Regions from separate parts of the Alkalibacterium iburiense genome, predicted to be linked through region 2. Evidence: predicted binding sites of a transcription regulator. Region 2 holds the regulator's gene; the other holds the start of a gene.

Region 1 (3,349 bases), on a different contig from region 2:
TATGCAAGTATACTTCCATCCGGCTTCACGGGGTATGGAAGTTACATTGGACCGTTTATTGTATCGAGCCAAGCAATTATGCCAAGAGGATAGACTCTACCCTCGTTTTCCATTACTGGACCCTTTCTTCAATGACAATCCCACTTTAGAGGATTACTTGAAAGTGGATGACGGGGTCTTACAAGCCGCTATTATCACTTGGACTGAAAGCAAGGATGCTTATTTAAGTGAGTTGTCCCGTATGTTTATAGACCGAAAACCGCTCAAATCGGTAACCTTTGAAAAAGGAAAAGATGAACCCATTGTCGATAAACTGAGAGGGCTTGTGGACCAGTTAAACTATGACAAAGAGCTTTACACTTTAATCAACAGCAGTTCTGATTTGCCTTATGATTACAAATTGAAAAGCAAGGTCCCGATTCAACTCATTCAAGCGGATGGCACCTTTGTCGAGCTCAGCCAAGCGAGTCCGATTGTCAAAACCTTAAGTGGCAATCTGCAAGGCGATCACCGCTTGTATGTGCCAAAAGAATTATTAGATGATAATCCAAAAAACATTAATATGTTTCAAGAAACCTATGATGAATTTAAACGTTACATTCGAAATCAGGCTGTCATCTGGCCTGAAGATGATGTGAAGGAGACACAAAATGACCATTAAATTAATCGCTATCGATATGGATGGCACCCTTTTAAACAACGAAAAACGAGTAACACGGGAAAATAAAGAGGCGCTTTGGGCTGCACATGAAGCGGGTATTCAAATTGTTTTATGTACCGGCCGACCGACTCCGGGCGTTATCGATTATTTAGAAGAGTTGGGCTTAGACAAAGCCGATGACTATATCATTACTTACAACGGCGCGCTTGTTCAGAATATTCATACGCGTTCTGTGCTGGTTGATTATACGATGACTTATGAGGATTATATGGAGATTGAACAGGCTGTTTCAAAGGCCGGCGCGCACTTCCATGCGATTCATGATAATAAGCTGTTCACGCCAAATAAAGACATTAGTCCCTACAGTGTGCGTGAATCCTTTTTGAGCAATGTGCCGATTTCTTATAGAACACCGGAAGAAATGGACGCGTCCGCTCACTTTAATAAAATGATGATGATTGACGACCCGGCTGTTTTGGATGCCGCTATCCCCCGTTTGCCTGAAGAGTTATGGGAGAAGTATACCATTTTACGCAGCGAGCCTTTCTTTTTAGAGTTTTTAAATAAACAAGCTAGCAAGGGAAATGCAGTTAAAGCTTTAGCTGAACAATTAGGAGTTGCAAGAGAAGAAGTCATGACGATTGGGGACGGAGCCAATGATACGGATATGATTGCTTATGCCGGTTTGGGCGTGGCGATGGAAAATGCGGTAGACGAAGTGAAGGATGCCGCTGATGTCATCACGCGTTCCAATGCAGATGACGGCGTGGCTCATGCTATTTATACTTATGCGCTCAAGGGATAGCCGTATCAGTTGAAATACTGATAGCGAGTGGTAAACTAAGGGTAGATTAGAGAAAGGAATGAGTATAATATGGCAGACAAAATTTTATACACTACTTCCGCAGTCAATACTGGAGCTCGTGCAGGAGAAAGTCACACACCCGACCGTTCGTATGAAGTCAACATTGATGTACCGAAAGAAATGGGCGGAAAAGGAGAAGGGACTGACCCTGAGCAACTTTTTGCTTTAGGATACAGTGCGTGCTTCCACTCAGCCTTAGATCATTTCAAAAAAGAAGACAAGGTTAAAAACAAATCTCAAGTGACCTTAACTGTTCACTTGGTAGAAGATCCGACAGATGGCGGCTTCAAATTAAAAACAGAAATTGAAGTGGGAATAGAGAATATGAGTGAAGATGAAGTGCTTTCTTTAGCAGAAAGAGCTCATGAATTCTGCCCGTATTCAAAAGCGACAAAAGGAAACATTGAGTCTACTGTGACCGTTGTCCCTTACGAAGAAGGAAAATAAATAATAAGGTTTAAATCCCTTATGGCTACTGCTTATTTCAGCGGTAGCCATTTTTTATTGTCTTTTTCCAGATTGTTCGCCTTGACTAATCGAACAAACGTTCCTATAATTAAAACAAACACCTATTCCCTTAAGGAGCATTCGCATGTTACAAGTAATGGATTACTCAAATGAACCGTACCGAGATATTTTATGTATTGATGTGAAGTCCTTTTTTGCTTCTGTCGAGGCTGTCGAGCGCCGTCAGCATCCACTGAAAGCACGCATCGCGGTTGTCAGTAAACCGGATAATAACGGCGGATTGGTTTTGGCCTCCTCACCTTTAGTCAAACAGTTATACGGTATTAAAACAGGCACCCGCGTGTACGAAATCCCTCGTGACGCTGCCATTGAAATCGTCGAACCGCGCATGGCTTTATACTTGGAAAAGAACTTGGAAATTATTTCTATCTTCAAGCAATTCGTAGCTGAAGAGGATTTGCATGTGTACAGTATTGATGAATCTTTTTTAGACGTCACCCATTCTCATAGCCTCTTTGGCTCCACTCAAGCGATTGCCAGCCAGATTCAAGCACTCATCTGGGATCAGCTGCAACTCGTCGTGACAATCGGCATAGGAGACAACCCGTTATTAGCCAAACTGGCCCTGGATCACGACGCCAAGCATAAACAGGAAAGTAACTTCATTGCGGACTGGCATTACAAGGATGTGCAGGAAACGGTTTGGAAGATTTCTCCCATGAAGGACTTCTGGGGCATTGGTCCAAAGACAGAAAAACATTTGCAGCGGATGGGTATCCGTTCTATTTTCGAACTGTCCCAGCACGATGTGAGACTGCTCAAGAAAAAATTCGGTGTGATCGGTGAACAGCTATTTTTCCATTCGCACGGCATTGACCGCACCTTATTATCTGAAAGTTTCACACCTAAGGAGACATCCTTTAGTAAAAATCAAATCTTAAATAGAGACTACACGGATAAGCACGAAGTGGAAATCGTCATACGTGAAATGGCTGAAGAAAATGCCATGCGGTTAAGAAAGCATCATTATACAACCTCTCTCGTGAAGTTGAGTATCGGCTACTCAAGAGAGGTGATTGACGGCGGCTTCAGTCATCAGCTTAGGATTGAAAAGACCGACTCTTCCAAAAAGATTATCGAAGGCTTGCTGATTTTATTTAATCGTCACTATAAGCCAGTCCCTGTCCGAGTGGTGAATGTCACCTTTGGGAAAATAGAACCTAAGTCTGCCCTCCAGCTGTCTTTATTTGAATCTGCTGAATCGCTTATTTTACAAGAAGACTTGGATCAGACGATTGACTTAATCCGGAGAAAATACGGCTACACGTCTCTTCTCCATGCGAGCAGTTTAGCAA
Region 2 (3,349 bases):
ATCATTGTTTTGTTTGAACTGGATAAGTCAGCTGCTCCACCCCATAAGTTAGGGACTGTTTTAGCGATAGCATTAATAATATCCCCACTGGATGAACGCGTAGCTGCTTTTCCATCTTCTTCAGAATAAGACGGTAATTCACTATCCCAGTTTTCTGGTAATTCGCCTGACAAAGCAGAGTCGAATTGCTTAGCTAAATCTGAATGAGCTGAACGATAAGCATCGACTAATTCGTTCCATTCTTTTTCTAGCTTCTCACCTTTATCTACCATGTGCTCTTTGAATCGGTCTGCTACTTCTTGAGGAACATAGAAGTCTTCGCCTTCCCATCCATAAGCTTTTTTAGCCGCTTCCACACCATCCGGTCCTAATGGGGCACCGTGTACCGTGTGTGATCCTTGGTTTGGAGCACCGAAACCAATAACTGTTTTAATTTCGATTAATGTCGGTTTATCTGTTGATTCTTTAGCTTGTGTAATAGCTTGGTCAATCGCTTCTAGATCATTACCATCTTCTACTAAGATATGCTCCCAGCCATAAGCTTCAAATCGTTTTCCTACATCTTCAGTAAAGGCTTTAGATGTTGGTCCGTCTAAGGAAATATCGTTTGAGTCATATAACATGATTAACTTACCAAGTTTCAAGTGACCAGCTAAAGATGCAGCTTCTTGAGAAACCCCTTCCATCAAGTCTCCATCTCCACATAACCCATAAGTATAATGATCGACTACGTTATACTCATCTTTATTGTAAGTAGCAGCTAAATGAGCTTCAGCCATAGCCATTCCTACAGCGTTTGCAAAACCTTGTCCTAAAGGTCCAGTTGTTGCCTCTACTCCGTCAGTTATGTGTACTTCTGGGTGTCCAGGAGTATTACTTCCTAATTGACGGAAGTTTTTTAAATCGTCAAGGCTGACATCATAACCTGATAAATGTAACAAGCTGTATAAAAGCATAGACCCATGTCCTGCTGATAATACAAAACGGTCACGATCAAACCATCTAGAGTTCTTTGGATTTACATTTAAATGACGTGTCCATAAGGTATACGCCATTGGAGCTGCTCCCATTGGTAAGCCCGGGTGACCCGAGTTTGCTTTTTGTACACCATCAATACTGAGTGTACGAATTGTATCTACTGCCATTTGATCTATATTATCAAACACACTATTCATCCCTTTCGTTTGTTTAAATTCTAAACTTACTCAACTATTGTACTATTAATTCGCTGCCATTTCAATATTAGAAGCGATTTCGTTCAATTAATAACAAACCAAACACTTAATCGCGATTGTGAATGCCTTTTTGACGTTGAATTTCTTTTAATTTACCAGGCGTTAAGTCCGTTCCTTCTTCGTCTACTATTTTCATGCCTTCAATCTGGTTTCTCATTCCAGAGCGAAATGCTTTAATATATTCTTCACGCAGGCTGGTCTGTTCTTCTTTTTCTTCACTAGTCAGTCCATCTTTTCTTTCTTTTCTGACTAATTCATTGATTCTGTCTAACTTTGCTTTCTCTAACATATTACCCTCCTTAAATAGTGCGCTATACTATCTTTCGATAGCTTTCCTTATTTATCATACCATTACTCCATTAAAAGTGGTAGAGATTGGCGAGAATACTCAATAATCTTTACACTCTTTCGAACATAAGTTTGAATTGTTACATCTACTGTGCTATACTCAAACTAAGTAAGAACGGTTGTTCCATTAATGAATACGTGATAGGAAAGAGAGGTTGGAAAATGAGTACGAGAGGCCGAAAAGGCAAGAAACAGTTAGAAATATTACAATTTATATATGAACAAGTCCAACATAGAGGGTATCCACCCACAGTGAGAGAAATTGGTGTAGCAACTGATTTATCTTCCACTTCAACTGTACACGGACACCTTTCCAGATTAGAAAAAAGCGGGTATATTTTGAGAGACCCTTCAAAACCCAGAGCGATTGAATTTACATCTTTAGGCTTAAGTAAATTAGGGATCGACGAAAATGAAGATATGATTCCCTTACTTGGTGTCGTTACTGCTGGTGAACCAATCTTAGCTGTTGAGGAAGCAACGGATTACTTCCCTATTCCAAATGAATTAGAATTTGAAAAAGGAAACCTGTTTATGCTGACTATCCGAGGAGATAGTATGAAGGATGTAGGCATATTAGATGGAGATCACGTAATTGTTCGCAAGCAGGATGCCGCAAGCAATGGAGACATTGTTATTGCTATGACTGATGAAGATGAAGCGACCTGTAAGAGATTTTATAAAGAAAACGATCATATTCGTTTACAGCCAGAAAATGAGAATTTGGATCCCATCATTTTAAATGATGCTAAAATTTTAGGTAAAGTCATTTCCCTTTATAGAAGCCATATATTTTAATATAAATAGAAGCCCCTTCCTCTCTTTACATGAGGAAGGGGTCTTTGTTAATAGGTCATTAATGTGAAGATATCGTAGCCTTCTATTTTATCTCGTCCTTTTAAGTCTTTCAATTCAATAAAGAACGCTGCTCCAACCACTTCTCCACCTAATTTTTCAACGAGTTGTATGGTTGCTGCAATGGTTCCACCTGTAGCCAGCAAGTCATCTGTAATGAGTACTTTCTGACCAGGTTTAATCGCATCTTTGTGTAACTGCAGGACGTCATTTCCGTACTCTAACCCATAACTCACTTCAATAGTTTCTCTTGGGAGTTTTCCTTTTTTACGACAAGGCGCAAATCCGACTTGTAATTCATTTGCTACGGGGCATCCAACGATGAACCCTCTTGCTTCAGGTCCGACAATCATCTCTACGCCTTTATCTTTAGCATATTCGACAATCTTTTCGGTAGCCGCTTTATAAGCTTTCCCGTCAGCCATCAATGGAGAAATATCTCTAAATGTAATCCCCTTTTCTGGAAAATCTGGTACATCTGCAATATAGTCTTTAAAATTCATTTTTTCCTCCGCCTTCTTAAAACTCATATTAAATTTCTCTAAGGTAAGACACTAGTTCATTAAAGGAACTATAAACAAGTGTTTCTTCTGTCTTAATTTGAGCTAATCTTTTTTGATATGTTATAGTATCCTCTAAGTTCTTCTTCTGAGGTTGGGAACGAATGCTTAACTTCCCATCCTCTATTGTAACAAATTCATTCTCTAAAAACACCATTATCATGAATTTAAGTGTCTCACTGTCCAATTTCATGACCTTTTTCAATTTTTCAGTCTCATTAGCCAAGTGAATGGTTTTGTTTTTCAAGAGCCATTTATATAATTTAGTAAATTGTTCTCGTTTAGGTACGCCTTTAAAATAATACTCGTGTGGGGAGTAGAAAAATAAATAGAGCGTATGATCTTTGTAGT

The links. Region 2 encodes LexA, which represses DNA repair genes until DNA is damaged. Its sites were predicted from a motif close to CNAACANNTGTTNG; they were not measured.
Region 1: ABDZ53_RS07785 (Y-family DNA polymerase) is a predicted target of LexA. The motif match lies at 2,064-2,077, and genes of this name have one in related genera.

Annotation. Positions count from the first base shown of each region.
Region 1 covers NZ_BAAACW010000094.1:26,366-29,714, forward strand. The annotation lists gene ABDZ53_RS07770 (HD domain-containing protein) at 1-661, shown strand, start outside; gene yidA (sugar-phosphatase) at 651-1,466, shown strand; gene ABDZ53_RS07780 (organic hydroperoxide resistance protein) at 1,536-1,973, shown strand; gene ABDZ53_RS07785 (Y-family DNA polymerase) at 2,119-3,349, shown strand, end outside.
Region 2 covers NZ_BAAACW010000026.1:9,228-12,576, forward strand. The annotation lists gene tkt (transketolase) at 1-1,175, opposite strand, end outside; gene ABDZ53_RS02235 (DUF896 family protein) at 1,282-1,524, opposite strand; gene lexA (transcriptional repressor LexA) at 1,746-2,381, shown strand; gene ABDZ53_RS02245 (adenine phosphoribosyltransferase) at 2,429-2,941, opposite strand; gene recJ (single-stranded-DNA-specific exonuclease RecJ) at 2,970-3,349, opposite strand, start outside.